DNA from 3 places in the Isoptericola nanjingensis genome. Region 2 is predicted to be linked to each of the others. Evidence: riboswitches for the same ligand, from Rfam matches in the RefSeq annotation. Region 2 holds a riboswitch; each other region holds the start of a gene.

Region 1 (9,346 bases), on a different contig from region 2:
TCGGCGCCGGGTACGTCGCGGGGCGCTCCGCCGTCCTCGGCACCCCCGGCGTCACGGTGCTGGCCGAGGGCGTCGCCGACGCCGGGGAGGACGGCGTCGTCCGCGCGACGCCCACCCTCGTCGAGACGGACCTCGCCACCCTGCGCGAGCACCGCGACACGGTGCTCGAGGAGGTGTTCGGGCCGTTCGGCGTGCTCGTCACCTACCCCGAGGGCACGGACCTGGGGGCGGTCGTGGCCGAGCTCTTCCCCGGCGAGCTCACCGCGACCGTGCACCGCGGGCCGGACGAGGGGGCCGAGGTGGCCGGGCTGCTGGCCACCCTGGGCCGGCACGCGGGGCGCGTGCTCGTCGACGGGTGGCCCACCGGCGTCGCCGTCACGCCGGCGATGCAGCACGGCGGCCCGTGGCCGGCCACGACGAGCGACGCGACGTCCGTGGGCACGGCCGCCATCGGCCGGTTCCTGCGCGGCGTCACATTCCAGGACGCCCCGCAGGACGCGCTGCCCGCGCCGTTGCAGGACGGTAACCCGTGGGGGGTGCCGCAGGCGCGGTCGGGTGTGGCAGAGTCGGCGCACTGGTAGGCAACGAGGCCACGACCAGGCGCTTCACGGGAGGTCCGACCACGTGCTCATCGCCGAAGAGCTGCTGCTCCTGGCCCACGACGACCTGCGCACCGGGCCGTCCGTGTTCGACGACGCCCCCTACCGGCTCGCCGGCGCGCTGCTCGTCGAGCTGGTGATCGCGGGCCGGGTCGCACTGCCCCCGACGGCCGGCGACGAGGGACCGGTCGTGGTCCTCGACCGCGCGCCGACCGGGCGCCGGGAGCTCGACGACGTCCTCGACCTCGCGGCGTCGGTCCCCCGGCGCGCGACGGAGCTCGTCGACGTGCTGGCGCGCCGCGTCGAGCGGCCGCTGCTCGACGGGCTCGTCGCCCAGGGCCTGCTCCGACGCGAGGACCGGGCCGTCTGGGGCGTGCTCCGGAGCACCCGGTGGCGCACGGTGGACGGGCCGGCCGTCGCCGCCCTGCGTCGTCGCGTGCACGGCGTCCTGCTCGACGGCGCCGCGCCCGGCGACCGCACCGCCGCGCTCCTCACGCTCGCCGAGGGCTCCGGCTGGCTCCGGCCCCGCGTCCCGCGCGACCGCCGCCGCGAGGCCGACGCCCGGATGCGCGAGCTGGCGGCCACGTGGTGGCGGGGGAGCGTGGTCCGTGAGGCGGCCGGGGCGGTCGCCGCGGCCGTCGTGGGCGTCGTCAGCGCCGCGACGCTGGTGCTGCCCGCCGCGACCTGACGCGAGCCGGCAGGGGCCACGCGCCGGTCAGGCGTCGTCGTCCAGCCGCCCGAGCAGGTCGACGGCGGCGCGCGCGTACTCGCCGATCCACCGGTCGTGGAGGCGCTTGATGGGCAGCGGCGCGAGCGCGAGGTGGCGTTCGCGACCGACCTTCCGGCCGGTGACGAGCTCGGCCCGCTCGAGCACGCGCAGGTGCTGCAGCACGGTGGTGCGGTCGAGCTGGGCGAACAGCGCGCACAGCTCGCCGGTGGTGCGGGTGGACTCCTTGAGCGCGTCCAGCATGCGCCGGCGCACCGGCGCCGCGAGGGCCTTGAACACGGCGTCGTCGTCGGCGGGGTCGTCGTCGTCCCTGGGCGCCGAGGAGTTCATGTGATAAAAATACAACATGAACGAGAAGCAGGCACTCTCCGAGCTCACCTTCACGGTCTCGGGCCGCGTCTCGCGCCCGAGCCGCGACGTCTACGAGGCCATCGCGGACCCCGCACAGCTGTCCCGGTACTTCACGACCGGCGGCGCCCGCGGGCGCCTGGAGCCCGGGGCCGACGTGTCCTGGGACTTCGCGGACTTCCCCGGCCGGTTCCCCGTCACCGTCGTCGAGGCCGACCCGCCGCGGCGCATCGTCATCCGGTGGGAGGGCGCGGACACCGCCGACGGGTCGGCGTCGACCACGACCACGTTCGAGCTCGAGCCGCTCGACGACGACACCCGCACCCTCGTCACCATCACCGAGTCGTCCTGGGCCCTCACGGCCGGCGGCGCGAAGAACGCGTTCGGCAACTGCGAGGGCTGGACCGGCATGCTCGCCGCGCTCAAGGCGTGGGTCGAGCACGGCATCAACCTCCGCGAGGGCTTCTACCGCTGACGTGCCGCGGGTCCGGCGCGCCGGGCCCGCGGCGTGCGGTCAGGAGCCGGCCTCGATCGCCGTGGGGGCGGCGGAGTGGGTCACCTCGATGCGGCGCGGCTTGGCGTCCTCCGCGACGGGGATGGTCAGCGTGAGCACGCCGTCGGCGTAGGACGCCGAGATCTGGTCCAGCGCCAGCCCGCGGCCGAGCGTGAGCTGCCGGGCGACGGTGCCGGTGGTGCGCTCGCGCAGCAGCCACTGCCCCTCGGCGGAGCGTGGCGTGCGCTCGGCCCGGATCGTCAGTGTCCGGTCCTCGCACGAGACGTCGATGCTGCCGGGGTCGATCCCGGGCAGGTCGACCGCAAGGACGTAGTGGTCGCCCTCGCGGAACAGGTCCATCGGCATGCCCGGAGCGCTCCGGCCGTTCAGGGCGAGCGAGCCGAACAGTCGGTCCATCTCCTGGAACGGGTCCCGGTAGGTAGCCATCGCGCATCACCTCCTCGTCATGAGGCCGCGCTGGCGGCCCCTGTCGCGAAACGGCGGGCCGGCCCCTCCGGCGCCGCCGTGGCTACACCAGAAGATTTAGCACTCTCGATGGGAGAGTGCCAGATCCACGGTGATCGCCCTCGGCGAACGCCGGAGCCCGCGCCGGTCAGGCGGTGCGGCGCACCTCGTCCAGGAACTTGCGGGTGTGCTCGCGCAGGGCGGCGACGCGCCGCTCGACGATCGCCTCGCGGACGCCGGGGTCGTCGCGCCCCGCCTCGGCGAGGGTGGGACGACGCCGCACGTTGCGGGAGCAGCGGAAGTCGCCGCAGACGAGCGTGCCGATGGTGTCGCCCTTGCGGCCGGCGGCACCGCCGCGCTTCGCGACGAAGAGCTGGACGTCGCGGGTCTCGACGACGTCCTCGCACCACGCGCACATGGCGGCGCGGCGCGGGCCGGTGCGCTCGGTGGCGCGCAGGAGGACGCCGACTGGCTCGGCGCCCGGCTCGTCGTCGAGCGTCATGACGACGTACGCGGACAGGGGCTGCTTGCGGTCGCGCCAGCCCAGGTAGTCGAGGCGGTCCCAGTCGACCTCGGCGAGGTCGGGGACGATCATGCGCTGCCGCTCGCTGCGGGTGGCGTTGACGAGGGAGGCGCGGAGCTGCTGCTCGGTGAGCGGAGTCATGGGGATCGGCTTTCAGGTGAGCGGGGGTGGGCAGGGCGAAGCCCCGCACCGCCTCACCTGCCGGCCCCGACGGGGCTCAGACGGAGGCGGTGCCGGGGCAGGCGGGACTGCCCGAGCAGGCCTGGTGGCCCACCCCGCTCCCTGCGACGCCCGGCATCGCTGTCTCCTCGCTCGTGGGAAAAGTCGTGGTCCGCTCGCGCCCCGAGGGCACGACCGGCCCTTCCATGGTGGCACGGGACCGTCGCCCGGGTCGACGTCTATTGCGTCACCCGGGCGACGGCACCGGTCAGAGGGTCGCGCGGACCTCGCGGGCGGCGGCGACCAGGTGGGCGAGCGCCGGCTCGACCTCCGCGTACCGGCGGGTCTTGAGCCCGCAGTCCGGGTTGACCCACACGAGCGCCGGGTCGATCGCCTTGACGGCGAGCGTCAGCAGCTCGGTGACCTCGTCGGACGACGGCACGCGCGGGGAGTGGATGTCGTAGACGCCCGGCCCGATGCCGCGGGAGTACCCGGCGTCGGCGAGCTCCGGCACGATCTCCATCCGGGAGCGGGCCGCCTCGACCGACGTCACGTCGGCGTCGAGGCCGTCGATCGCGCCGATGACCTCGCCGAACTCCGAGTAGCACAGGTGGGTGTGCACCTGCGTGGCCGGCGCGACGCCCGACGTCGCGAGCCGGAACGACCCGACCGACCAGTCGAGGTAGGCGGGCTGGTCGGCCCGGCGCAGCGGCAGCAGCTCGCGCAGGGCGGGCTCGTCCACCTGCACGATGCCGATGCCCGCCGCCTCGAGGTCCGCGATCTCGTCGCGCAGGGCGAGGCCCACCTGGTTGGCGGTGTCGCCGAGCGGCTGGTCGTCGCGGACGAACGACCACGCGAGGATCGTCACCGGGCCCGTGAGCATGCCCTTGACCGGCTTCGCGGTGAGCGACGCCGTGTACGCGGACCACTCGACCGTGATCGGCGCCGGGCGCTGCACGTCGCCCCAGAGGATCGGCGGGCGCACGCAGCGCGACCCGTACGACTGCACCCAGCCGTTCGCCGTCACCGCGAAGCCGTCGAGCTGCTCGGCGAAGTACTGCACCATGTCGTTGCGCTCGGGCTCGCCGTGCACCAGCACGTCGAGGCCCAGCTCCTCCTGCAGCGTCACGACGCGCCCGATCTCCTCCCGCATCGCGGCGGAGTAGTCGGCGTCGGACAGCTCGCCCTTCGTCCACGCGGCGCGGGCCTTGCGGATCTCCGGGGTCTGCGGGAACGAGCCGATCGTCGTCGTGGGCAGCGGGGGCAGGTCGAGCCGCGCGGCCTGCGCGGCAGCGCGCTCCGCGTACGGGCCACGGGCGAAGTCGGCGTCGGTGAGCGCCGCGGCCCGGTCGCGCACCGCGGGCACGACGACGCCCTCCGCCGTCGCGCGCGAGGCCACGGCCGCGGACGACGCGGCGAGCGCGTCCGCGACGGACTCCCGCCCGTCGGCGAGGGCACGGGCCAGGGTCGCGACCTCGCCCACCTTCTGGTCGGCGAACGCGAGCCAGTCGCGCAGGCGCGGGTCGAGCGTGGTGCCCGCCGCCTGCTGGTCGAAGACCTCGTCCTCGACGTCGTGCGGCACGTGCAGCAGCGACGTCGACGTGCCGACGGCGAGGGCCCCGGCGCCGAGGCCCCGCAGCGACTCGACGACGTCGAGCTTGGCGGCCAGGTCGGCCCGCCAGACGTTGTGCCCGTCGACCACGCCGGCGACGAGGGTCTTGTCCTCGAGACCCGGGACCGGGTCGGCGCGCACGGCGCCCTTGACCAGGTCGATCGCGATCGCGTCGACGTCGGTGCCCGCGAGCACGGCGAGTCCGTCGTCGCCGAGCCCGCCGAACGGCGCCGTCAACAGGATCGCGGGCCGCGCGCCCGCCGAGTCCTCGGAGGCGGTGTCGTCGGTGGCCGTCGCGAGGTCGGTCGCCAGGGTGCGGTACGCCGAGGCGATCGCCGCGTGCAGGCGCTCCGCCGGCACGTCGAGGGAGTCCGTGACGAGCGCGGGTTCGTCGAGCTGCACCCACGGCACGCCGACGGCGGCCAGCGCGCGGAGCAGGTCGGCGTACGCGGCGACGACGTCGTCGAGCCGGTCGAGCGGGTGGAAGCCCTCGCCCGCCTCGTCGGCCGCCTTCGACAGCGCGAGGAACGTCACCGGGCCCACGAGCACCGGGCGCGTCGTGACGCCGGCCTCCTTGGCCTCGGCGTACTCGCGCACGATGCGGTGGTCGGCGAACGAGACCGGCGTCGTCTCGCTGATCTCCGGCACGAGGTAGTGGTAGTTGGTGTCGAACCACTTGGTCATCTCGAGCGGGGCGTCCTCGCCGCGGCCGCGGGCCACGGTGAAGTAGCCGTCGAGCTCGAGCGAGCCGTCCGCGTCGTCGAGCAGGTCGCGGAACCGCTCGGGGACGGCGCCCAGCAGCGCGACGACGTCGAGCACCTGGTCGTAGTAGGAGAACGCGCCGGGCACGGAGCCGTCGTCGGGGTTGAGGCCGAGGTCGACGAGGCGGCGGGCCGTCTCGCGGCGCAGCGCGCCGGCCGCGACCTCCAGGTCGACGGCGTCGGTGCGCCCGGCCCAGAACGACTCGACGGCCTTCTTGAGCTCGCGGCGGCGCCCGATGCGCGGGTAGCCGAGGATCGTGCCACCGGGAAATGCCGTGGCGGGGGTGGGGCGTGTCGATGTGGTGGACATGAGCACTCCAGAGTTCGGGCTCCGCGCGTCAGACGGCGGGAGCCTGGGTCGGGATGCTCGGTACCCACGGCCTTCTGGCCAGGTCCGCGCCGTCCGACGTGGCGTCGGCCGGCGCCGGTCCGCCGAGGTGGACACCCTCGAGCAGGTCCAGAGCGGGACGGTACTTGTTGAACGTGTACACGTGGATGCCGGGTGCGCCCGCGTCGAGCACGCGCTGGGCGAGCTCCACGGCACGCGCGGTCCCGTAGGCGTGCTGGGCCTCCGGGTCCGGCAGGGCGTCGAGCGCGTCCAGCAGGTGCCGGGGCGCGCGGACGCCGGTGAGCTCCTCGACGCGACGGAGCCGGCGCGGCTCGGTCGTGGGCAGCTGCCCGGCGAGGATCGGGATCGTCACCCCGGCCGCGCGGGCCTCGGCGACGAAGTCGGTGTAGGAGTCGGCCTCGTAGAACAGCTGCGTGATGGCGAAGCTCGCCCCCGCGTCCTGCTTCTCCTTGAGGCGCCGGACCTCCTGGGCCCGGGTGGTGCCGGCCTGCACGTTGCCGTCGACGAACGTCGCGACGGCGATCGTCATCGGGCGCGCGGCGCCGCGCAGCGCGGCCCCGGGGTCGGTCGCGCACCGTCGCGCCTCGACCTCGCGCAGCAGGTGCACGAGCTCGATCGAGGACGCGACGCCGTCGGCGGGCGGCTCCCAGTCCGGCTGGTCCTTCGGCGGGTCGCCCCGCAGGGCGAGGAACGCGCGGGTGCCGGCGTCGAGGAAGTCGTCGATGACGGCGGAGACGTCCTCGCGGTGCGCGCCCACGCAGGTCAGGTGGGCCACGGGCAGGACGGGCGTGCCCGCGAGCAGGGTGGACACGACCTGGCGTGCGGTCGCCCGGTCACCGCCGCCGGCGCCGTACGTCACGGACACGAAGTCCGGTCGTGCGGCCACGAGCCGGCGCGCCGTCTCCCAGAACTTGGGGGCGGCGTCCGGCCGGCGCGGCGGCATGAGCTCGAACGAGACCGTCGGGCGTGCCGGCAACGCCGGCTGAGCTGCCGGGGTGGGCGAAAGGGATGCCTCTGCGACCATGCGTCACTCCATCGATCCTGGCGTGAGCACCTTCGTCCTCGGGAGGCTTCCGTCGGAGAACGGGTTGCTGCGGCGTCGTCGAGCCAGGACTCTCGGCCGCTCTGGATGGCTTGTCACGCGATCGTACGCAGCATCCGCGATACGGGCGAGGATGAGACCGCCTGGTGAGACGATCGCCGATGCAGATCGGGCGGGAACGCCCTGCTCAGGGCACCAGCACGACCTTGCCGCCCGCGCGGCCCGTCTCGACGAGCGCGTGGGCGCTCGGCGCGTCGGCCAGCGGCAGCACCGCGCCGACGGTGGTCACGAGGTCGCCGCGGGCCCGGGCGTCGACGGCCTCGGCGAGCTCGCCGGCGTCGCGCTCGGACCGCCAGCTGGCCTCGACGCCGAGGTCCGCCGCGGCGTCGTCGGCGATGGTGACGATGCGCTCGGTGCCGCCGCGCAGGGCGATCGAGTCGGGCAGCACGCCCGCGCCGGTGGTGTCGAGGACGGCGTCCACGCCGTCGGGGGCGAGGGCGCGGACCCGCTCCACGAGCCCCGCGCCGTAGGTGGTGGGCGTCGCGCCGAGGGCGGCGACGCGCTCCTGGTTCCGCGGCGACGCCGTGCCGATCACGCGGGCGCCGCGACGCACGGCGAGCTGGACGGCCAGCTCGCCCACCGACCCCGAGGCGCCGTGCACGAGCAGCGTCTCGCCCGGCCGGACGTCGAGGAGGCGCAGCACGCGGGTCGCGGTCTCGGCCGCGACGGGGACGGTGACGGCGTCGGTCGCGGCGAGCCCGTCGGGCACGCGCGCGAAGACCGACGTGAGGGCGAGCTCCGCGTACCCGCCGCCGACGGCGAACCCGACCACGCGGTCGCCGGGCGCGACGCCGGCCACGCCGTCCCCGACCTGGTCGACGACTCCCGCCACCTCCAGCCCGGGCACGACGGCCGACGTCGGCGCCGGGCCGCCGGTCGCCCCGGCACGCGACTTCACGTCCCAGCCGTTGACGGCGGCCGCCTCGACACGCACGCGCACCTGGCCGGGCCCGGCCTGCGGGTCGGGGACGTCGGCGAGGTGCAGCGCCTCGGGGCCGCCGTGGGTCTCGAACACGATCGCGCGCACGTCTCCTCCTCAGGCAGTAGCGGAACACGGTACCGAGGTCCTCGTGCCCCGGGCCGAGATCAGGCGAGCACCGGTGCGGCGTCGGCGTCGGTCGGGCCCGTGACGTCGCCGGGCGCGCTCATGAGCCATTCGGTGGCGAACAGGACCTTGTCGGTGAGGCCGAGGATCGCGTCGCGGATCTCGACGTGCGGGGTGGAGAACGCGAGTCGGGCGACGGACCGTGCGCCGGGAGCCGGCGCCCAGTAGTCGACCAGGAGCAGGGAGACGTCCTGGCCGCCGAGCTCGGCCGCACCCCGGCCGACGCGGACGTGGCGCAGGAACGGCCCCGAGAGGGTGTCGGTGACGGTGAGCTCGTCGTCGGGTCCGAGCCGGGGGTGGAGGCGGTCGTGGATGCGTTGCAGGTGCGTGACCTCGCCGGCCTCGGGGCCGAGGTCGTGCCAGTACAGCGTGAGGTTGAGCGCGAGGGCGGCGTCCTTTCCGGGCAGCACCAGGTAGGCCATCACCTGCCCGCCCGCGGCCGCGGCCTTCGCGGCGACCGCGGTGAGCTGCTCCCGCAGGTCGCGCCGCAGCCCTGCCCCGCGGTCACCGAGCCCCGCGCCCTGCTGCTTGACGATCGCGCGGATCTGCAGGTCGCGCTGCGCCTCGTCCTCCAGGTCGATCAGGGCCCAGTGGTCGGGCAGGTTGAGCTCGATGCCGATGCCGCGTGACCCTCCGGGCTCGTCCACGCTGGCCATGGCGTGCAGGCCCTCGATGCTGATGCCCGCCCCGGAGTCGTCGGACATACCCGTCGGATCGTCGTCGGGGTCGAGGTCCAGGGCGGCCAGAGTCTCGGCGACGCCGAGGACCATCGGGTGCGGCCCGGCAGGGTCGACCACGACCCGCTCGAGCACCGCGCCGTGGCGCGTGAGGAACGGGGCGAGCGAGTCGCGACGACGCAGGCTGAACTCGCGTCCCGGGTCGTCCCCGAGGAACGTCTCGAGAGCCTCGGGGGAGGAGAAGAGACACACGTCGTACGGCTTCGCCGAGCCGACGGGTGCGTGAAAGACCCGCACCTGCGGCGTCCCGTCCTCCCGCTCGAGGTGCGGCACCACCGCCACGCCGTCCCGCAGTGCGCGACCGACGGTGTCGCGGTCGTCGGTCAGGAGAGCGGCGGCGAGGACGGCGGAGCCGGAGGCGGGGCG
Region 2 (9,346 bases):
GCCGTCGACCTCGCCGTGGACCTCGACCGGCTCGGCTACCGCCGGGTCTGGTACGCCGAGCACCACCTGTCGCCGGGGGTCGGGTCCGCCGCGCCGGCGGTGCTCGCGGCCGCCGTCGCCGCCCGCACCGAGCGCATCCGCGTCGGCTCGGGCGCGGTGCTGCTGAGCACCACGAGCCCGCTCGTGGCGGCCGAGCAGTTCGGCACGATCGCCGCGCTGCACCCGGGGCGGGTGGACCTCGGCCTGGGCCGGGCGTTCACGCCGCCGAAGGGCGGCGCGCCGCGCCCGGCCCCGGCGGCGGCGCCGGCGAGCGGACCGCGCGTCGTCGACGGGCTGTACGTGCCGCCCGCGCCGCCGACCGCGGGGGACTCCGTGCTGCGCGAGCGCGCGCTCGCGCAGGCCGCCGTGGTGGGGGCCTCGCGCACCCCGGCGAGCTTCCGCGCCGAGGTCGAGCTCGTGCTCGGGCTGCGGGCGGGCACGTACGCCGACGACGGCGGGCGCCGGTACGTGTCGCCGCCCGTGCAGGACGCCGCGTTCGACCTGTGGGTGCTGGCGTCCTCCGGCGGGGAGAGCGCCCGTGTGGCCGGAGAGCTGGGCCTGCCCCTGGCGGCGAACTACCACGTGAGCCCGTCGAACACCCTCGAGACCGTCGCCGCGTACCGGGCGGCGTTCCGCCCCGGGGTGCTCGCCGAGCCGTACGTCGTCGTCTCCGCCGACGTGCTCGTCGCCGACACCACCGAGCGGGCCCGCGAGCTCGCGTCGCCGTTCGCCGACTGGGTGCTGTCCATCCGCCGCGGGGCGGACGGCGCGATCGCCTACCCGCGCCCCGCCGACGCCACGGACTGGGCCGAGCGCCCCGAGGACGAGCGCGCGGTGGTCGCCGACCGGGTGGACACGCGCGTCGTCGGCGACCCGGCGACCGTCGTGGGCCGCCTGGAGACCCTGGCCCGGGTCACCGGGGCCGACGAGCTCCTCGTCACCACCGCCGCGCACGACCTCGCCGACCGGCAGCGGTCGTTCGCGCTGCTCGCCCAGGCGTGGGGTGCGACCGAGGGCGAGGCGCCCCGCGTCCCCGCCCTGGCCGCGACGCCCTGACCCGCACCGACCGACCACCACCGTCAAGGAGAACCCCATGACCACGTCCGAGACCACGCCCGAGACCGTGCCCGGGACGGCCCCCGGAGGCAGCGGTCCGACCACCCCGCCGACGCAGGACGCGCGCACGGCCGGCGCGCGGGTCGCCGACGGCGCCCTGCTGGTCGACGTGCGGTCGGCGCGCGGCCGCGCCGCCACCGGCGACATCCCCGGGGCGACGCTCGCCGACCGGGACGACCTGGACGCGCTCTTCGGCCCGGCCGACGCGCCTGCGATCTCGCTCGACACCCCGGTCGTCGTGGTCTGCGGCTCGATCGACGGCTCCGGACCGGTCGCCGCGGCGCTCACGGCCCGCGGCTTCACCGACGTGACCCACGTCGACGGCGGGTTCCCCGCCTGGCGCGACGCCGGCCTTCCGGCGACCGCGCCGTCGGACGGCCCCGCCGCGGGCGCCTGACCCGCCCGGCACGAGCACGGCCCCAGCCCCACCGCTGCAGCGAAGGAGACCACCATGCCCGTCGAGTTCCTCGGCATCGCCACCACGAACGACGCGTCCGAGACGTCCGCCCGTACCACCGCCGCGTTCGACCCCGCCTACCTGGAGCGCATCGTGCGCGCGCACGAGGACAACGGGTGGACGCGGGTCCTGTTCGCCTACGGGTCCTCCGGCCCGGAGCCGGCGGCCCTCGCCGCGTACACGGCGGCACGTCTGCAGAGCATCGAGCTGCTGCTGGCCCACCGGCCCAACGTCTCGTACCCGACGTACGCCGCCAAGACGTTCGCCACCCTCGACCAGCTCTCCGGGGGCCGGCTGTCGGTGCACTTCATCACCGGCGGCAACGACCACGAGCAGGGCCGCGAGGGCGACCGGCTCACCAAGGACGATCGGTACGCGCGCACCCACGAGTACATCCGGATCGTCAAGCAGGCGTGGTCCAGCGCGGAGGCGTTCGACCACCACGGCGAGTTCTACGACTTCGAGGACTTCGTGCTCGACGCGAAGCCGGTCGAGGGCCACGTGCCGACGATCTCCTTCGGGGGGTCCTCGGACGCCGCCTTCCGGGTAGGGGCGGCCGAGGCCGACATCTACGCCGTGTGGGGCGAGCCCCTGGCCCGCACGCAGGAGCAGATCGACCGCGTGCACGCCGAGGCCGCGGCCGCGGGACGCACGACGCCGCCGCGCATCCACGCGGCCTTCCGGCCGATCGTGGCGCCCACCGAGGAGCTGGCCTGGGAGAAGGCGCACCGCGTGCTGGACCGGATCGAGGCGCGCAAGGCGCAGCTGGGCGGGCAGCTGTCCCGGCGGCACCCGATCGACAGGCCCGAGAACGCCGGGTCGCAGCGCCTGCTCGAGATCGCCGCCGCGGGGGACCGGTACGACACCGCGCTCTGGACCGCCACGGCGAAGGCGACGGGAGGGGCCGGCAACTCCAACGCGCTGGTCGGCACGCCCGAGCAGGTCGCGGAGGCGCTGCTCGCCTACTACGACCTCGGGGTGCGGGTCATCTCGGCGCGCGGTTACGACCTGCTCGACGACGCCATCGACTTCGGCAGACACGTCATCCCGCTCGTGCGCGAGGGCGTGGCCGCGCGCGACCGCGCGACCGCCCGGGCCGCTGCGACGGCCGAGGCCTCCGCGGACGCCGACGGCGCGGCGGTCGGCACCGGGGAGCGCGTGGCCTGATGCGCTTCCAGCTGCTCGACATCGTCTTCAACCCGCCCCATCCCGTCACGGGAGAGGCGGTGCCGCCCGCGGACCGCCTCGCGCGCGTCGTCGAGCACGCGGTGCTGGCCGAGGAGCTCGGGTTCGACTCGTTCGCGGTCGGGGAGCGGCACGCCGGCGACGTGCTGTCGTCCGCGCCCACCGTGATCCTCGGGGCGGTGGCGGCCCGCACCCGCCGCATCCTGCTGTCGACCGGCGTGACCGTGCTGTCCCTGCTCGACCCGATCCGGGTGGCGGAGGACCTGGCGACCGTCGACCAGCTCTCCCGCGGGCGGCTGGAGATCGTCATCGGCAAGGGCAACGAGGAGCTGCAGTACCCGCTGCTCGGCCTCGACATCGCGAAGCAGTACGAGTACCTCGAGGAGAACTACGAGCTCCTGCGGCTGCTCCTGTCGTCCGAGGACGTCACCTGGTCGGGCCGCCACCGCCACCGGCTGGAGCACGCCACCACACTGCCGCGACCCTTCGCCGGGCCCTTCCGCATCTGGCACGGGTCCGCGACGAGCGAGTTCGCCGTCGACCTGGCCGCCCGGTGGGGCGACCCGATCGTGAGCGCCAACGCGCTGCAGCCGCGGGAGAGCTATGGGCGGCTGATCGACCGGTACCGCGAGCGGTACGCGGCCGCCGGGCACGACCCGGCGTACCGGTTCGTCGGCGCCGGCTCCGGGGGCCTGTTCCTCGCCGACACCACGGAGCAGGCGATCGAGCAGTACCGGCCGCTGTACGAGGGGCAGGTCGCGCGGCTGCGGGCGCGCGGCTACGACCCCGCGACGCACGTCGGCAAGGCCCAGGCGTTCGAGACGATCGAGGACGCCGTCGAGCGCGGCCCGGCGCTGGTCGGGTCGCCCGAGCGGGTGGCCGAGAAGATCCTCGACTACCACGGCTCCTTCGGGCACGTGCTGCAGTCCGTCTCGGTGAACCACCTGCTGGAGCCGTCCCGCCAGGAGGACGTGCTGCGCCGGTTCGCGGCCGAGGTCGCGCCCGTCGTGCGCGCCGAGGTCACGACGACGCTCTGGGGGCCCGACGACGAGCGGCGGGCCGCCGGCCTCACCGCGGCGCAGGCCCCCGCGGTGCACGACGGCACGCGTGCCGAGGCGCTGACCGTCTGACCGCCCGGCGGGGTGTCCGGCATGCGGTCATCCCGTCGACCGGATGGTGGGCGGCGGGGAGAATGGCCGCGACGTCGACCGTGTGAGGAGGCCACCGTGACGGTCCAGCCCACCCAGCTGGTGATCCTGGCCGTGCTCGTCCTGGCGACCGTCGTCCTCGGCGCGGTGTGGAGGTCCCGCCAGGGGCGCGTCCGCACCACGCCCGCGCGGCAGGACCCCGTCGTGGACTGGGCGGCCCGCGGGGTCCGGCTGGGGGAGCGGGCGACGTTCGTCCAGCTGTCCGCCGAGGTGTGCGCCCCGTGCCGCGCCACGGCCCGCGTGCTGGAGGGACTCGTCGAGCGCGAGGCGGGCGTCGAGCACCACGAGCTCGACGTCGACGACCATCTCGACCTCGTGCGCGAGCTCGGCGTCCTCACCACCCCGACGGTGCTGGTGCTGGACGCGACCGGGGCGCAGGCCGCCCGCAGCAGCGGCGGGATGTCGCCCGCTCAGGCGCGCCAGGCCCTGGCCGCCGTGGTCCCCGTCGGCTGAGCCCGCCGAACCCCGTCCCCGAGGAGAACCGATGACCTCCGAGCGTCCCGCCGGCCAGGCCCCCGTCACGCGGGCCCCGGCCGGCATCGACCCGCGCGGCCCTCGGGTGGGCGCCGCCGTCACGGCGCTGCTGCTCGCCGTGGTCGTGCTCCTCGGGGCGAGCCCCGCCGGCCTCGTGCTGCTCGCCGTCGTGGCCGCCGGGTTCCTCCTGGGCGCCGTGCGCGGCGCGCAGGGCACGGTGCAGGGCTGGCTCTTCAAGACCCTCGTTCGTCCCCGGCTCGCGCCGCCCGCCGAGCTCGAGGACCCGCGCCCGCCGCGGTTCGCCCAGCTCGTCGGCCTCGTCGTCACGGGCGTCGGCGTCGTGCTCGGGCTCGCAGGCGTGCTGGCCGCGGTGCCGTGGGCCGCGGGGATCGCGTTCGTCGCGGCCGGCCTCAACGCCGTCGTCGGCCTGTGCCTCGGCTGCGAGCTCTACCTGCTCGGCGCGCGCCTGCGGCCCTCCGCCCGCTGAGGCCGCCGCCCACCACCGGACCCCTCGAGGCCCCGCCGTCACCGACGGCGGGGCCTTCGGCGTCTGCGGCGCCCGTCCCGCGTCCGTGATGTGAGACGACCCGCCCGACCCTTGACTCGGGAGGCCGCGGCGGCTTCCCTGCCGCCCAGGTGACGAGCGCCAGCACCCAGGCCCGGCTCGCTGGCCAGCAACCCTTCGACGTGACGGGGTGCTCCGGGAACGACCTGACCCCGCCGCGCCCGCGGCCGGGTAAGCACGGCTCCGGTCGTCCATGACCGCGCCCCGGCCCGTGCCGGCGCGGGGGGCGACCCGCCATGACCACGAGGAACACCACGCGATGACCACCACCCCGCGCGCACCGCGCACCCAGGACCCCAGGCGCACCCCGCGACGCAGCGTCGTCGGGCTCGCCGCCACCGTCTCGGCCGCCGGCCTCCTGCTCAGCGCCTGCTCGACGGGCGCCGACGCCGCGGGCACCGGCGCCGACGCGAGCGGCGAGCCCGTCGCCGGCGGCGACCTGACGTTCGCCATCACGGTGGACTCGCACTGCGTCGACCCGCAGCAGGTCGGCAACAACGACGCGATCGCGGCCGCCCGTCAGACCGTCGCGTCGCTCACCGCCCAGGACCCGGAGTCCGGCGAGATCCTGCCCTGGCTCGCGGAGGGCTGGGAGGTGAACGACGACGCCTCCAGCTACACGTTCCACCTGCGCGACGACGCCACGTTCGCCGACGGCACGCCGATCGACGCCGCCGCGGTGAAGACCAACTTCGACGCGATCGTCGACCTGGGTGCCGTGGCGTCCCTCGGTTCCCAGTACCTCGTCGGCTACGCGGGCACCACCGTCGTGGACGAGCACACCGTGACCGTCGACTTCGACGAGCCGAGCGCGCAGTTCCTCCAGGCGACGTCGACGTTCTCCCTCGGCCTGCTCTCGCCCGACTCGGCGACCCTCTCGACCGAGGATCGCTGCGCCGGGAAGTACGTCGGCTCCGGGCCGTTCGCCGTGAAGTCCTACACCCCGGACCAGGAGATCGTGCTGGAGAAGGTCGCGGGCTACGACTGGGGGTCGGAGGCCAGCAGCCACACGGGCGAGGCGTACCTCGACACGGTGACCCTGAAGGTCATCCCCGAGGCGGGTGTGCGCTCCGGGTCCCTGCAGTCGGGACAGATCGACGCGACCGCCGCGCTGAACGCCGTCGACCTGCCGCAGTTCGACGGCAACGGGTTCTGGCTGTCCTACCGCGCCAACCCGGGCGTCGTGTTCAACCTGTTCCCCCACGAGTCCAGCCCGCTGGCCGCCGACGAGGCCGTGCGCACCGCGCTCGTCAAGGGGATCGACCGCCAGCAGATCGTGGACACCGTGCTGACCCCGCAGGACCAGCCGGCCACCGGTGTGCTGTCCCGTTCGACGCCGCTGTTCGAGGGTGCGGACGACCTGCTCGCGTACGACCCCGAGGGTGCGACGAAGGTCCTGGACGACGCGGGCTGGGTCGTGGGCGCCGACGGCATCCGCGAGAAGGACGGTCGGAGGCTCTCCACCACGGTGACGTTCTGGCAGGAGCCCGGCGCGCTCGAGCTCGTGCAGCAGCAGCTCCGGCAGATCGGGGTCGACCTGCAGCTCAAGCACGTCACGGTGGCCGAGAAGGAGGCGGCCACCGCCGCCGGCGACTTCGACTTCGACTACTACAACCTCACCCGGTCGGACGCCGACGTGCTGCGCACGATCTTCTCGGCGAACGCGCGCAACGTGAACCAGCGCGACCCGGAGGAGGTCGACGAGCTGCTCGACGACTCGGCCGCCGCCACCGATCCCGAGGAGCGCCGGACGCTGGTCTCCGAGGCGTCGAGGCTGCTGCTGGAGCGTGGTCACGCCATCCCGGTCTACGAGCTGTCCACCACGATCGCGGCGGCCGACCGCGTGCAGGGGCTGACCTTCGAGGCCTCCTCGCGGCTCGACTTCTACGACGCCTGGGTGACCGACGGCGCGGGAGAGTGAGATGACCCGCTACGTGCTGCGACGGGCCGGGCAGGGGGTGTTCGTCCTCTGGGCGGCCTTCACCGTCGCGTTCTTCGTCCTGTACCTGCTGCCGAGCGACCCGGCCGCGCTGGTCGCGTCCGGGGGCGGCGAGGTGAGCCAGGTCGACCCGACCCAGCTCGCCGCGCTGCGCGCGGAGTACGGGCTCGACCGCCCGATCCTCGTGCAGTACGGCGACGCGCTCCTCGGCGCGCTGGCCGGCGACTTCGGCACCTCGTACGTGAGCGGCGCCTCCGCGACGGCCCTCGTCGCGCAGGCGCTGCCCGAGACGCTCAGGCTCACCGGTGCGGCGCTCCTCGTCGCCGTCCTCGGCGGGACGGCGGTCGCGGTGGCCAGCGTCCTCCCGCGGGCCCGGTTCCTGCGCCAGGCGCTGTCCGCGCTGCCGCCGCTCGGCGTCGCCCTGCCCACGTTCTTCGTGGGCCTGGTGCTGCTGCAGTGGTTCTCGTTCCGGCTGCCGGTGTTCCCGGCGATCGGCAACGAGGGCGCCGTCAGCCTGGTGCTGCCCACGATCACGCTGGCCGTCCCGGCCGGGGCGCAGCTCGCGCAGATCCTGTCCCGCTCCCTGCGCGGCACGCTCGGCGAGCCCTACGTCGAGACGGCGTGGGCGAAGGGCGCGAGCCGCGCCCGGGTGCACCTCGCGCATGCCCTGCGCAACGCCGCCATCCCGGCGTTCACCGTTCTCGGCGTCATGGTGGGTGGCCTGCTCGGCGGCGCCGTCGTGACTGAGACCGTGTTCTCGCGGCAGGGGCTCGGGCGGCTCACGGTGCAGTCGGTCAACCAGCAGGACGTGCCCGTGGTCCTCGCGATCGTGGTGTTCTCCGCGCTCGTCTTCGTCGTCGTGACCCTGGTGGTCGACCTCGTCTACCCCGTGCTCGACCCCCGGATCCAGCTCCGGACACCGCGGGCCGCCTCCCGGCGGGCTGCGTCCCGGCGAGCCACGGCGGTGACCGCATGACGCTGCAGACCCTCACCCGCCCCGTCGTGACCGACGCGTCGGCGCCGGATCCCGCGGCGACGCCTGCCCGGCACGGCGGTGCCCGGCGCACCCTGCGCGGCGCACGCCACGTGCTGCGGCGGCCGGGCCTGCTCGTCGCGGTCGCCGTCCTGCTCCTCGTGGCCGCCTGGGCCGTGGCACCGCAGGTGTTCACCGCCCAGGACCCGCTGGTCGGCGTCCCCGCCGACCGGCTCCAGCCACCGTCGGGCGCGCACTGGTTCGGCACGGACCACCTGGGCCGCGACGTGTACGCCCGCGCGGTGCACGGGGCGTCGCTGACCCTGCGCACGACGGCGCTCGCGGTGGCCGTCGGCCTCGTCCTCGGCTCGCTCCTCGGCCTGCTCGCGGGGTTCCTGCGCGGCTGGGTGGACGACGTGGTCGGCCGGCTCGTCGACGTGCTGCTGGCGATCCCGAGCATCCTGCTCTCCCTGGCGATCATCACGGCGCTCGGCTTCGGTCCGGTCAAGGTCGCGATCGCGGTCGGCATCGGCTCGGTGGCGACGTTCGCCCGCGTGATGCGGGCCGAGGTGCTGCGCGTGTCGACCTCCGTCTACGTGGAGGCGGCCCGCGCGTCCGGCCTGCGGTGGCCGGCCGTGCTCGGGCGGCACGTGCTGCCCAACTCCTCCGGCCCGGTGCTGGCGCTCGTCGCCCTCGACCTCGGGACCGCCGTGCTGGCCGTGTCGGCGCTGAGCTTCCTCGGCTACGGCACCCCGCCGCCCGCGCCCGAGTGGGGCGCGCTCGTCTCCGGTGGGCGCGACTACCTCGCCACCGCCTGGTGGCTCACCACCCTGCCGGGTCTCGTCATCGTGGCCGTCGTGCTCGCCGCCAACAGGGTGTCGCGGGCCCTGGAGAAGACGGGAGAGGACCAGTGACACACACGACGGCGAGCACCCCGGTGCTGGAGATCAGCGGACTCGAGGTGGCCTACCGGACCGCCGACGGCGGGCATCGACCGGCCGTGCGCGGCGTGGACCTGCGGGTCGGGGCCGGAGAGGTCGTGGCGCTCGTCGGCGAGTCCGGCTCGGGCAAGAGCACGACGGCGCACGCCGCGCTGCACCTGCTGCCACGGGGCGGCGAGGTGACCGCAGGCCGCCTCCGGCTCGACGGCCGCGACCTGTCCGGCCTCACCGAGAAGGAGTGGCAGGACGTCCGTGGTCGGCACGTCGGCCTGGTGCCCCAGGATCCGACCGTCTCCCTCAACCCCGTGGTGCGCGTCGGCGACCAGGTCGCCGAGGTGCTCGTCGTCCACGGGCTGGTGCGCCGCGCCGACGCCAGGGTCCGGGCCGTCGAGCTGCTGCGCCAGGCCGGCGTGGACGACCCCGCGGCGCGCGCCCGCCAGTACCCGCAC
Region 3 (9,346 bases), on a different contig from region 2:
CAGTGCCAGCCGACCTCCGCGCCCAGCCACCCGGTGACCAGCGGGCCGAAGAACGCCCCCACGTTGATGCCCATGTAGTAGAGCGCGAACCCGGCGTCGCGCCGCTCGTCGTCGGTCCGGTAGAGCTTGCCCACGAGCGTCGACACGTTGGGCTTGAGCAGCCCGGTGCCGAGGCTGATGAGCACCAGGCCGACCCACGTGGAGAACTCCGCCGGGATCGCCATCGTGTAGTGGCCCGCGGCGATGAGGATGCCGCCCCACAGCACGCTCCGGTAGGAGCCGAGGACCCGGTCCGCGATCCAGCCGCCGCCCACGGACACCAGATAGACCATCGTGCCGTAGCCGGCCGCGATCGACGCCGCGTTGCCGGCCTCCATCGCGAGCCCGTCGTCCGCGACCGAGGCGGTGAAGTACAGGACGAGGATGGCCTGCATCCCGAGGAACGAGAACCGCTCCCAGACCTCGAGGCTGAACAGCGTGGCCAGGCCGCGCGGGTGGCCGAAGAACGACCTGTCGTGCGGCTCGCGCTCGGGTGTCGGTTCGACGGCGGCGGCGTCCTCGGTGGTCACAGGCTCTCCAGGGTTCGGGGACAGGTCTGGCCGCGAGCCGGCCACGTCACGCCTGGCCCGGGCCGGCCGTCGACCCTACCTGTCGTGCTCCCGCCAGGGTCTCACCGCCCGGCCGGTGGGACCCGTCGAACCGTCAGGCCGCCGCGAGCCGGCGCCGCAACCCGTCGCGGACGTCCGGCCACTCGTCGTCGACGATCGAGAAGTACGCGGTGTCCCCCACCGTGCCGTCGGCGGCGACGCGGTGCTTGCGCAGCACGCCCTCGGGCTTCGCGCCGAGGCGCTGGATGGCCGCGCACGAGCGCGTGTTGCGCGAGTCGGCGCGCAGCGCGACGCGGCGCATCCCCCACTCCTCGAAGGCGTGCCGCAGCAGCAGGAGCTTGCACGCGGGGTTGGTCGTGCCGCCCCACCAGTCGCGCCCGTAGAACGTGGTGCCGATCTCCACGCGGCGCGGCCCGGGGGCCAGCTCGTAGAAGCGCGTGGACCCGCGGACCGCGCCGTCGTCGCCCACGACGGCGAACGCCATCGTGCCGGGCGTGGCGACCCCGGCGTCGATCCACGCCTCGAGGTCCGCGACGGTCGTCGGGACGGGCGAGGTCATGCCGAACCAGAGGTCGGCGTCGACGAGGGGGAGCAGCGCCGCGGCGTGCTGCGGGCCGAGGGGCTCCAGGCGCACGCCGTGGCCGGCGAGGACGAGGTCGTGGGTCACGCACCCATCCTCGCCGACCCTGCACCTGGGCACGTTCTCGCGCCGCATGCCGAGCACATCTGCATGCTCGGCGCAGGATGGGGGTCATGGACGACGCCCTGCACGAGATGACCGCCGCCCGGCTGCGTGACCTGCTGCGCGCGGGCGAGCTCACGCCGACCGAGGTGGCCGACCACTTCCTGGCCCGGATCGAGCGCGCCAACCCCGCCCTGGGGGCCTTCGTCAGCGTCACCCCCGAGGCCGCGCGCGAGCGGGCGGCGCGCCTCGAGCGCGACGGCGCGAAGGCCCGGGGCGTGCTGTGGGGGCTGCCCGGCGGGGACAAGGACCTGTGGCTGCGGGCCGGCGTGCCCGCCGGGTTCGGCTCCCGCGCCTTCGCCGGCGACGACGCCGTGGTGGTTCCGGTGAGCGACGAGATCGTCGACGTCCTCGACGCCGCCGGCATGGTGAGCCTCGGCCGCACGACGGCGCCCGAGCTCGGCTTCCCCGCGTACACGGAGCCGCTGGCCGGGCCGGTGGCGCGCAACCCGTGGGACCCGGCGCTCGGGGCGGGCGGGTCGAGCGGCGGCGCCGCCGTCGCCGTCGCCGCGGGCCTGCTGCCGTGCGCGCCCGGGTCGGACGGCGGCGGCTCGGTGCGCATCCCCGCGGCGGCGTGCGGCGTCGTCGGGCTCAAGCCGAGCCGCGGCCTCGTCCCCGCGGGGTCGGGGCAGGAGTCGCTCGGCGGTCTGGTCGTGGACGGGCCTCTCGCCCGCACCACGGAGGACACCGCGCTGCTGCTCGAAGGGATGCTCACCCGGACGCCCGACGGGCGGGTGGCGCACCCGCTGACGCTGCGCGCGCCGTCGGCCCGGGCCGGGGAGTACCTGGCCGCGGCCCGCCGCGGCGAGGTGGCGGGAGAGGGCGGCGAGGACGTGCGGGGCCGCTTCCGGATCGCCGTCACGACCGACTCCGCCTGGGACGACTTCTACGCGATCTCGACGTCGGACGAGGCGCGCGCCGCGCTCGACACCGGCGTGGCGACGCTCACCGGGCTCGGGCACGAGGTGGACGGCCTGTCCCTCGAACCCGACCCGGCGTACGGCCCCGCGTTCCGCACCCTGTGGATGGCGGGCGCGTCCGTGGTGCCGATCGACGACGCCGCACGCCTCGACCGCCTCGAGCCGCTCACCCGGTGGCTCGTCGGCCGCGGCCGCCAGGTGCCCGCCCGCGAGCTCGCCGAGGCGTTGCGCGCCCTCACCGCCTTCGAGCGCCGGCTGGTCGCGCAGGTGTCGCGGTTCGACGCCGTCGTCACCCCCGCCCTCGCGATGACGCCCCGCCCGCTCGGCTGGTTCGACCCCGAGGACCCCGAGCGCAACTTCGAGCAGCAGTGCCAGTACACGCCGTGGACGTCGATGCTCAACGTGGCCGGCCTGCCCGCGATCACCGTGCCCACGCGGTGGACCGACGACGGGCTGCCGATGGGCGTGCAGCTGATCGGGCGGCCGGGCGGGGAGACGACGCTCCTCGCCCTCGCCGCACAGCTCGAGGACCGGCTGCTCTGGGCGGACCGGCACCCGCCGGCCTGGTGATCAGGCGGGAACCCGCTCCGCCGTCGCGCCGTCGAGGGGCGGGTAGCTCTCGCCGCCCACCCGCTCCGCCGCCGCGATGTACCCGGCCAGGGCCGAGCGCGAGCGGGCGAGCCTCGCCATCTGGTCCTCCAGGCGCCGCAGGCGGGAGCGCATCGCGGTCAGGAGCTCGACACAGCCGGGCAGCTGCGGCTCCTCGCCGACCGCGCACGGCAGCACGGAGGCGATGTCCTCGGACGACAGGCCCGCGTCGAGCAGGTGCCGGATCTGCCGCACCCGCAGCACGGCCCCCTCGTCGAACTCGCGGTAGCCGTTCGAGCGCCGGGCGACGTCCAGCAGGCCCTGGGCCTCGTAGTAGCGCAGCTGGTGCGTCCGCACGCCCGTGCGGCGGCTCAGCTCCCCGATCCGCATCCCGCTCCCCCTTCGCCGGCGCGTTCCTCAGGGCCGGGCACCCCACCACCGTGTGGAACCGCACCCCCGCCAAGGCCGACGCGCTGGTGGCGGACGGCGCGCACCTGGCGCCCTCGGCGGCCGCGGCGCTCCGCCCCGACGGCCTGACGGTCGTCTGCCTCACCGACGACGACGCCGTGCGCGAGCTGATCGGCCAGGACGGCGTCGACGTCGCCGGCGCCACGCTGGTCAACCTCACGTCCAGCAGCTCCTCGCAGGCCAGGGAGACCGCCCGGTGGACCGCCCGACGCGGCGCGCGATACCTCGACGGCGCGATCATGGCCGTGCCCTCCGCGATCGGGACGGCGGACGCGGTCGTCCTGCACAGCGGGCCCCGGACCGACTTCGACGCGCACGCGGCCACGCTCGCGGCGCTCGGCACCGTCACCCACCTCGGCGAGGACCCCGGGCTGGCGTCCCTCTACGACGCGGCCGGCCTCACGATGATGTGGAGCGTCCTCGACGCGTGGCTGCACGGCACCGCCATGCTCCGGACGGCCGGGGTGGACGCCGCCGCCTTCGCGCCGTTCGCCCGGCAGATCGCGGAGGGCGTGGCCGCGTGGCTGCCCGGTTACGCGGAGCAGGTCGACCGCGGCCGGTTCCCGGCCGAGGCCTCGGCCCTCGAGACGGACGCGCGTGCGATGGCGCACCTCGTCGAGGAGAGCGAGGCGCTGGGCGTGAGCACCGAGCTGCCGAGACTGCTCAAGGCCGTGGCCGACCGTGGCGTCGCCGCGGGCCACGGTCACGAGCAGTACCCGGTGCTGATCGAGGAGTTCGGCCGCCCGACGCCCTGACCTGCCGGTCGCCGGCCGGAGGACCACGGCCTGAGACGTCGGCGTGCGAGCCGGCGGGCACGCGCCTACGGTCGGTCTTCGAGGTCGTTCGTCTGACGGAAGGAGCCCCGATGGGACTGGGAGACAAGGCCAAGCACCTGGCGGAAGAGGCCGAAGGCAAGGCCAAGGAGGCCACGGGCAAGCTCACCGACGACGAGAGCAAAGAGGCCGAGGGCAAGGCCCAGCAGGCCAGCGCGAACCTCAAGCAGGCGGGCGACGACGTCAAGGACGCGTTCAAGGGCTGACCCGCTGACACGACGGGGCGCCACCGCACGGTGGCGCCCCGTCGTCATGTCCGCCCGGGGCGGGACCGACGGCTCAGAGGTCGTCGGGCAGGCAGCCGAAGGCCTCGTCGGCGCCCAGCGCGGCGGTGGCGAGCAGCCCCTCGAGGCCGGAGCCCTCGGGCACGGGGCGAGGGTCGTCGACGACGACCCACAGCCCGTCCACGACGTCGTACCGCGCCTGCGGCCCCTCGGCCACGAGCGAGCGGACGGCGGCGACGAGCCGCTCGACCTCCTCGCCCGCCGTGCCGAGACCCACCGACGCACGGACGGCCCCGGCATCGAACCCGAGGCGGCCGAGCAGCGGGTGGGCGCAGAACCGGCCGTCGCGCACCCCGATGCCGTGCTCGGCGGACAGGTACGCGGCGACGAGGCCCGGGTCGTACCCGGAGACCGTGAACGTCACGACCCCCACCGGGTCGACGGCGTCGTCCCACACGTGCACGACCTCGACGCGCTCGACCTCGCCCAGCCCGTCCACGAGGCGGCGCCGCAGGGCGTCCTCGTGCTCGCCGGCGACCCACGGGTCGAGCGCGGCGAGCTCGTCGCACGCGGCCGCGAGCGCCACCGCGCCCACGACGTTGGGCGAGCCGGCCTCGTGCCTGGCGGGGCCCTCGTGCCACTCGGTGGTGGTGGTGCGGACCCGGCGCACGGCGCCGCCGCCGGCGAGGTACGGGGTGCCGGCGTCGAGCCAGTCGCGGCGTCCGACCAGGGCGCCCGCGCCGAAGGGCGCGTACGTCTTGTGGCCCGAGAAGGCGACGTAGTCGACGCCCGTCTCCGCGAGCGAGAAGCGGCGGTGCGGCACCAGCTGGGCGCCGTCGAGCACGACGCGCGCGCCCGCGCCGTGCGCCGCGGCGACGACGTCGGCCACGGGCAGCGCCTCGCCGGTCACGTTCGACGCGCCGGTGAGCGCCAGCAGGGCGTAGGGGCGGCCCGCCGCGGCGGCGGAGCTCAGCTCCTCCTCGATCTCCGCGAGGGTGGCGGACACGGACGGCCCGCCGGTGACGACGGTCGCGTCGGTGACGCGCTGCCAGGGCAGCAGGTTGGCGTGGTGCTCGATGTCGAGCACGAGGACGCGGCCCGGCTCGCCGGTGGCCGGGTCGGCGGGCACGCAGCCCGCGAGCAGGTTGAGCGAGTCCGTGGTGTTGCGGGTGACGATCGTGAGGTCGTCCTCGCGGGCGCCGACGAACGCGCCGATCGTGCGGCGCGCCGTCTCGTACAGGGCGGTCGAGACCTGGGACAGGTAGCCGGCGCCGCGGTGCACGCTGGCGTACAGCGGCAGCACGCGCGCGACCCGGTCCGCCACGGCCTGCAGGGCCGGCGCCGACGCCGCGACGTCGAGGTTGGCGTACGGCACCTGGCGGCCGTCGACGAGCGGCACGAGCGTGTCGCCGCCGACGACGGGCAGCACGGGGGCGACGTCGTGCACGGCGGCGGCGCGCGCGGCGGGCACCGCAGGCGCAGTGGTGAGCGTGGTCATGCGTGGTCCTCCTCGGTCGTGCCGGGGAGGTGGCTCCCCGCGCTTGCCCGCACGCCGGACGGCGCGGGGCCAGGTCGTCACCCGGGGCACCCCGCCGCGAGAGGAGGGTTGCCGGCCAGCGAGCCGGGGCTTCGCGCTGGCGCTCTTGACCTGCCGCCCATCGTGCGTGCGCGGCACCTCGCGGTCAAGCGGATCCGGCGTCCTTCTCACGATGCGGTCGAGGGTGGCCACCTCGGGTTCGGCGTCGCCGGCGCGCGACCCGGGGGACGCGCGGCGTTCGCGTCGCGAGACGGGGTGACCAGCACGCGGACGGCGGGCGTACGATCGCCACGACCATCCCGAGCGGCCGAGTGACGTGGCACGTCGACGCCGCAGCAACCCGCGGGCCGGTCGTCGGCGACGGCGGCCGTACCGGACGAGGGTGCTACCGCCACGACCGATGGGAGGACTGCGATGAGCACCCAGATCGATCCCCGCCCCGCCGAGGGCTACGCCGGCGACCTCACCCCGCAGCAGGCGTGGGACCTGCTCGCCGGCGACCCCGACGCCGTCCTCGTGGACGTGCGCACCGAGGGCGAGTGGCGCGCGATCGGCGTGCCGGACACCGCCACCGCCGGCAAGGCCCCCCTCTTCGTCGAGTGGGTGCAGGCGGGCGGTCGCCCCAACGCCGGCTTCCTCGCCGAGCTGGCCGCCGCGGGCGTGACCGCCGACAGCCCGATCGTCTTCCTGTGCCGCTCCGGTCAGCGCTCGATCGGCGCGGCGCGCCTCGCGACGGCGTCCGGCCTGGGCCCGGCGTACAACGTGCTCGAGGGGTTCGAGGGCGGCCCCGGCTTCGACGGCGTCCGCGACCGCGAGGGCTGGAAGGTGCGCGGCCTGCCGTGGGGCGCGTTCGACGACGCCGCCGCGACGCGGGCAGCCCAGCAGGACTCGGAGCAGGCCCGATGAGCGACGCGCAGGTCCCGACCGGCCCCGGCGCCGACCCCACGACCTTCGGCGGCTCGCGCCCGCTGCCCGCCACGGTCCGGCCCGCGACGCTCGCCGTGCGCGGCGGGCACCGCCGCTCGGACTTCCAGGAGATGTCCGAGGGCCTGTTCCTCACCCAGGGGTACACCTACGGCTCGGCTGCGGACGCGGAGGCGGCGTTCGCCGGCGAGCGGTCCCAGTTCCTGTACTCGCGGTACGGCAACCCGACGGTGCACACGTTCGAGGAGCGGCTGCGCCTCATCGAGGGTGCCGAGGCCTGCTACGCCACGGCGTCGGGCATGTCGGCGGTGTTCAACGCCCTCGCCGCGCTGGTCTCCAGCGGTTCGCGCATCGTGTCGGCGCGGGCGCTGTTCGGGTCCACGAACGTCATCTACGACGAGATCCTCGCCAAGTGGGGGGTGCGCGTCGACCTGGTCGACGGGCACGTGACCTCGCAGTGGGAGGAGGCCCTCGCCACGCCGGCCGACGTCGTGTTCTTCGAGTCGCCGTCCAACCCCATGCAGGACCTCGTCGACGTGCGGCGGGTGGCGGAGCTCGCGCACGCCGCGGGTGCCGTGGTCGTGGTGGACAACGTGTTCGCGACGCCGGTCCTGCAGAAGCCGCTGGAGCTCGGCGCCGATGTCGTCGTGTACTCGGCCACCAAGCACATCGACGGACAGGGGCGCGTGCTCGGCGGCGCGATCCTCGGCTCGGAGGAGTTCCTCACCGGGCCGGTGCAGACGTTCGTGCGCAACACCGGACCGTCGCTGAGCCCGTTCAACGCGTGGGTGCTGCTCAAGGGCCTGGAGACGCTCGACGTGCGCGTGCGCGCCCAGAACGCGGCAGCCCTGCAGGTCGCGACCGCGCTCGAGGAGCTCGACGGTGTGACCGGCGTGCGCTACCCGTTCCTGCCCTCGCACCCGCAGCACGAGCTCGCCAAGGCGCAGCAGTCGGGCGGCGGCACGGTCGTGACGTTCGACCTCGCGGTGCCCGAGGGCACCGAGCCGGCGGAGGCGAAGAAGCGGACGTTCGCGTTCCTCGACGCCCTGCAGGTCGTCGACATCTCCAACAACCTCGGCGACGCGAAGTCGATCATCACGCACCCCGCCACGACGACGCACCGCAAGCTCGGCCCGGAGGGCCGCGCCAAGGTCGGCATCGCCGAGACCACCGTGCGGCTGTCGATCGGCCTCGAGGACCCGCGGGACATCGTGGAGGACGTCGAGCAGGCGCTGCGCGCCTGAGCTCCCGCGACGTGTCGGAGGCCCCTGCCATGCTCGGGCCCGGCACGCCCGACGAGGAGGACCTGTGGGGACACGGCACGACGTCGACTTCCTGTTCGGCGCGTGGCGCGTCCGTCATCGCCGCTGGACCGAACCCCTGGCCCCGGGTTCGACGACGGGCACCTGGACCGAGTTCGACACCGAGGCCGTCGCCGGGCAGATCCTCGACGGCCTCGGGAACGCGGACGACACGTCCGGCACCCGCGGAATTCCCTGGGCCGCCCGCCGCGGCCGTGCCTACGGTCGCCCCGTGCCCGACCCGATCTTCGCCGACCCCACGCTGGCCCGGCTGTACGACCCGCTCGACCCGGACCGCCGCGACCTCGATCCGTACCTGGCCCTCGCCCGCGAGCTGGGCGCGCGCCAGGTGCTCGACGTCGGCTGCGGCACGGGCGCGCTCGCCGTGCTGCTCGCGGCGGAGGGCATCGACGTCGTCGGCCTCGACCCGGCGGGCGCGTCGCTCGACGTGGCCCGCGGCAAGCCCGGCGCCGGGCGCGTGCGCTGGCTGCACGGCGACGCCACCACGCTGCCGCCGTTGCAGGTGGACCTCGCCACGATGACCGGGAACGTCGCGCAGGTCTTCCTCACCGACGACAACTGGGCGGCGACACTCGGGGGCGTGCACGCCGCGCTCCTCCCGGGCGGTCGCCTCGCGTTCGAGACCCGCGACCCGGCGCGGCGGTCCTGGGAGCGCTGGACGCGCGAGCGCACGCACCGGCGCACCGACGTGGCGGGGTTCGGCGTCGTCGAGACGTGGACGGACCTGGTCGACGTCTCGCTGCCGCTCGTGACGTTCCGCGGCACGTTCGTCCTGGCCGACGGACGGGTCCTGCGCTCGGACTCGACCCTCCGGTTCCGGGAGCACGACGAGCTGGCGGCGTCGCTCGAGACTGCCGGCTACGTCGTCGAGCAGGTGCACGACGCGCCCGACCGGCCCGGGCTGGAGTGGGTCTTCGTCGCCCGGGCGGTCGAGCGCGGCTGACGCGGTCTCAGCGCGCCGTGCGGACGACCATCTTCCCGGTGTTGGCGCCGGCCATCATGTCGAGGAACGCCTGCGGGGCGTTCTCGATGCCGTCGACCACGGTCTCGTCGTAGGCGATCTTCCCGTCCGCGAACCACCCGGTCATGAGCTCGCGGAACTCGGCGCCGTGGTGGAGGTAGCCGCCCAGCGTGAAGCCCTCGAGCCGGAGGCCCCTGGTGATGAGGTTCGCCATGTTGT

What was found. Region 2 has a riboswitch for S-adenosylmethionine ahead of ACQP6G_RS07615 (ABC transporter substrate-binding protein). Riboswitches for the same ligand answer to the same signal wherever they lie in the genome.
Region 1: another riboswitch for S-adenosylmethionine. It lies ahead of ACQP6G_RS03035 (methylenetetrahydrofolate reductase); the one in region 2 lies ahead of ACQP6G_RS07615 (ABC transporter substrate-binding protein).
Region 3: another riboswitch for S-adenosylmethionine. It lies ahead of ACQP6G_RS17185 (aminotransferase class V-fold PLP-dependent enzyme); the one in region 2 lies ahead of ACQP6G_RS07615 (ABC transporter substrate-binding protein).

What each region holds. Positions count from the first base shown of each region.
Region 1 covers NZ_JBNOZL010000002.1:32,468-41,813, reverse strand. The annotation lists gene ACQP6G_RS03070 (aldehyde dehydrogenase (NADP(+))) at 1-581, shown strand, start outside; gene ACQP6G_RS03065 (GOLPH3/VPS74 family protein) at 625-1,287, shown strand; gene ACQP6G_RS03060 (ArsR/SmtB family transcription factor) at 1,315-1,656, opposite strand; gene ACQP6G_RS03055 (SRPBCC domain-containing protein) at 1,673-2,149, shown strand; gene ACQP6G_RS03050 (Hsp20/alpha crystallin family protein) at 2,189-2,614, opposite strand; gene ACQP6G_RS03045 (FBP domain-containing protein) at 2,781-3,296, opposite strand; gene metE (5-methyltetrahydropteroyltriglutamate--homocysteine S-methyltransferase) at 3,583-5,997, opposite strand; gene ACQP6G_RS03035 (methylenetetrahydrofolate reductase) at 6,026-7,060, opposite strand; SAM riboswitch class I at 7,066-7,172, opposite strand; gene ACQP6G_RS03030 (NADP-dependent oxidoreductase) at 7,266-8,165, opposite strand; gene ACQP6G_RS03025 (hypothetical protein) at 8,225-9,346, opposite strand, start outside.
Region 2 covers NZ_JBNOZL010000003.1:447,426-456,771, reverse strand. The annotation lists gene ACQP6G_RS07645 (LLM class flavin-dependent oxidoreductase) at 1-1,095, shown strand, start outside; gene ACQP6G_RS07640 (rhodanese-like domain-containing protein) at 1,133-1,552, shown strand; gene ACQP6G_RS07635 (LLM class flavin-dependent oxidoreductase) at 1,607-2,779, shown strand; gene ACQP6G_RS07630 (LLM class flavin-dependent oxidoreductase) at 2,779-3,927, shown strand; gene ACQP6G_RS07625 (TlpA family protein disulfide reductase) at 4,024-4,458, shown strand; gene ACQP6G_RS07620 (DUF4395 domain-containing protein) at 4,490-4,966, shown strand; SAM riboswitch class IV at 5,115-5,228, shown strand; gene ACQP6G_RS07615 (ABC transporter substrate-binding protein) at 5,304-6,965, shown strand; gene ACQP6G_RS07610 (ABC transporter permease) at 6,967-7,959, shown strand; gene ACQP6G_RS07605 (ABC transporter permease) at 7,956-8,870, shown strand; gene ACQP6G_RS07600 (dipeptide ABC transporter ATP-binding protein) at 8,867-9,346, shown strand, end outside.
Region 3 covers NZ_JBNOZL010000008.1:193,623-202,968, forward strand. The annotation lists gene ACQP6G_RS17150 (peptide MFS transporter) at 1-569, opposite strand, end outside; gene ACQP6G_RS17155 (GNAT family N-acetyltransferase) at 703-1,275, opposite strand; gene ACQP6G_RS17160 (amidase) at 1,362-2,840, shown strand; gene ACQP6G_RS17165 (MerR family transcriptional regulator) at 2,841-3,248, opposite strand; partial or broken gene ACQP6G_RS17170 (NAD(P)-binding domain-containing protein) at 3,269-3,670, shown strand; gene ACQP6G_RS17175 (imine reductase family protein) at 3,698-4,081, shown strand; gene ACQP6G_RS17180 (CsbD family protein) at 4,192-4,365, shown strand; gene ACQP6G_RS17185 (aminotransferase class V-fold PLP-dependent enzyme) at 4,439-5,881, opposite strand; SAM riboswitch class IV at 5,916-6,032, opposite strand; gene ACQP6G_RS17190 (rhodanese-like domain-containing protein) at 6,335-6,826, shown strand; gene ACQP6G_RS17195 (O-succinylhomoserine sulfhydrylase) at 6,823-8,088, shown strand; gene ACQP6G_RS17200 (class I SAM-dependent methyltransferase) at 8,153-9,109, shown strand; gene ACQP6G_RS17205 (NADP-dependent oxidoreductase) at 9,117-9,346, opposite strand, start outside.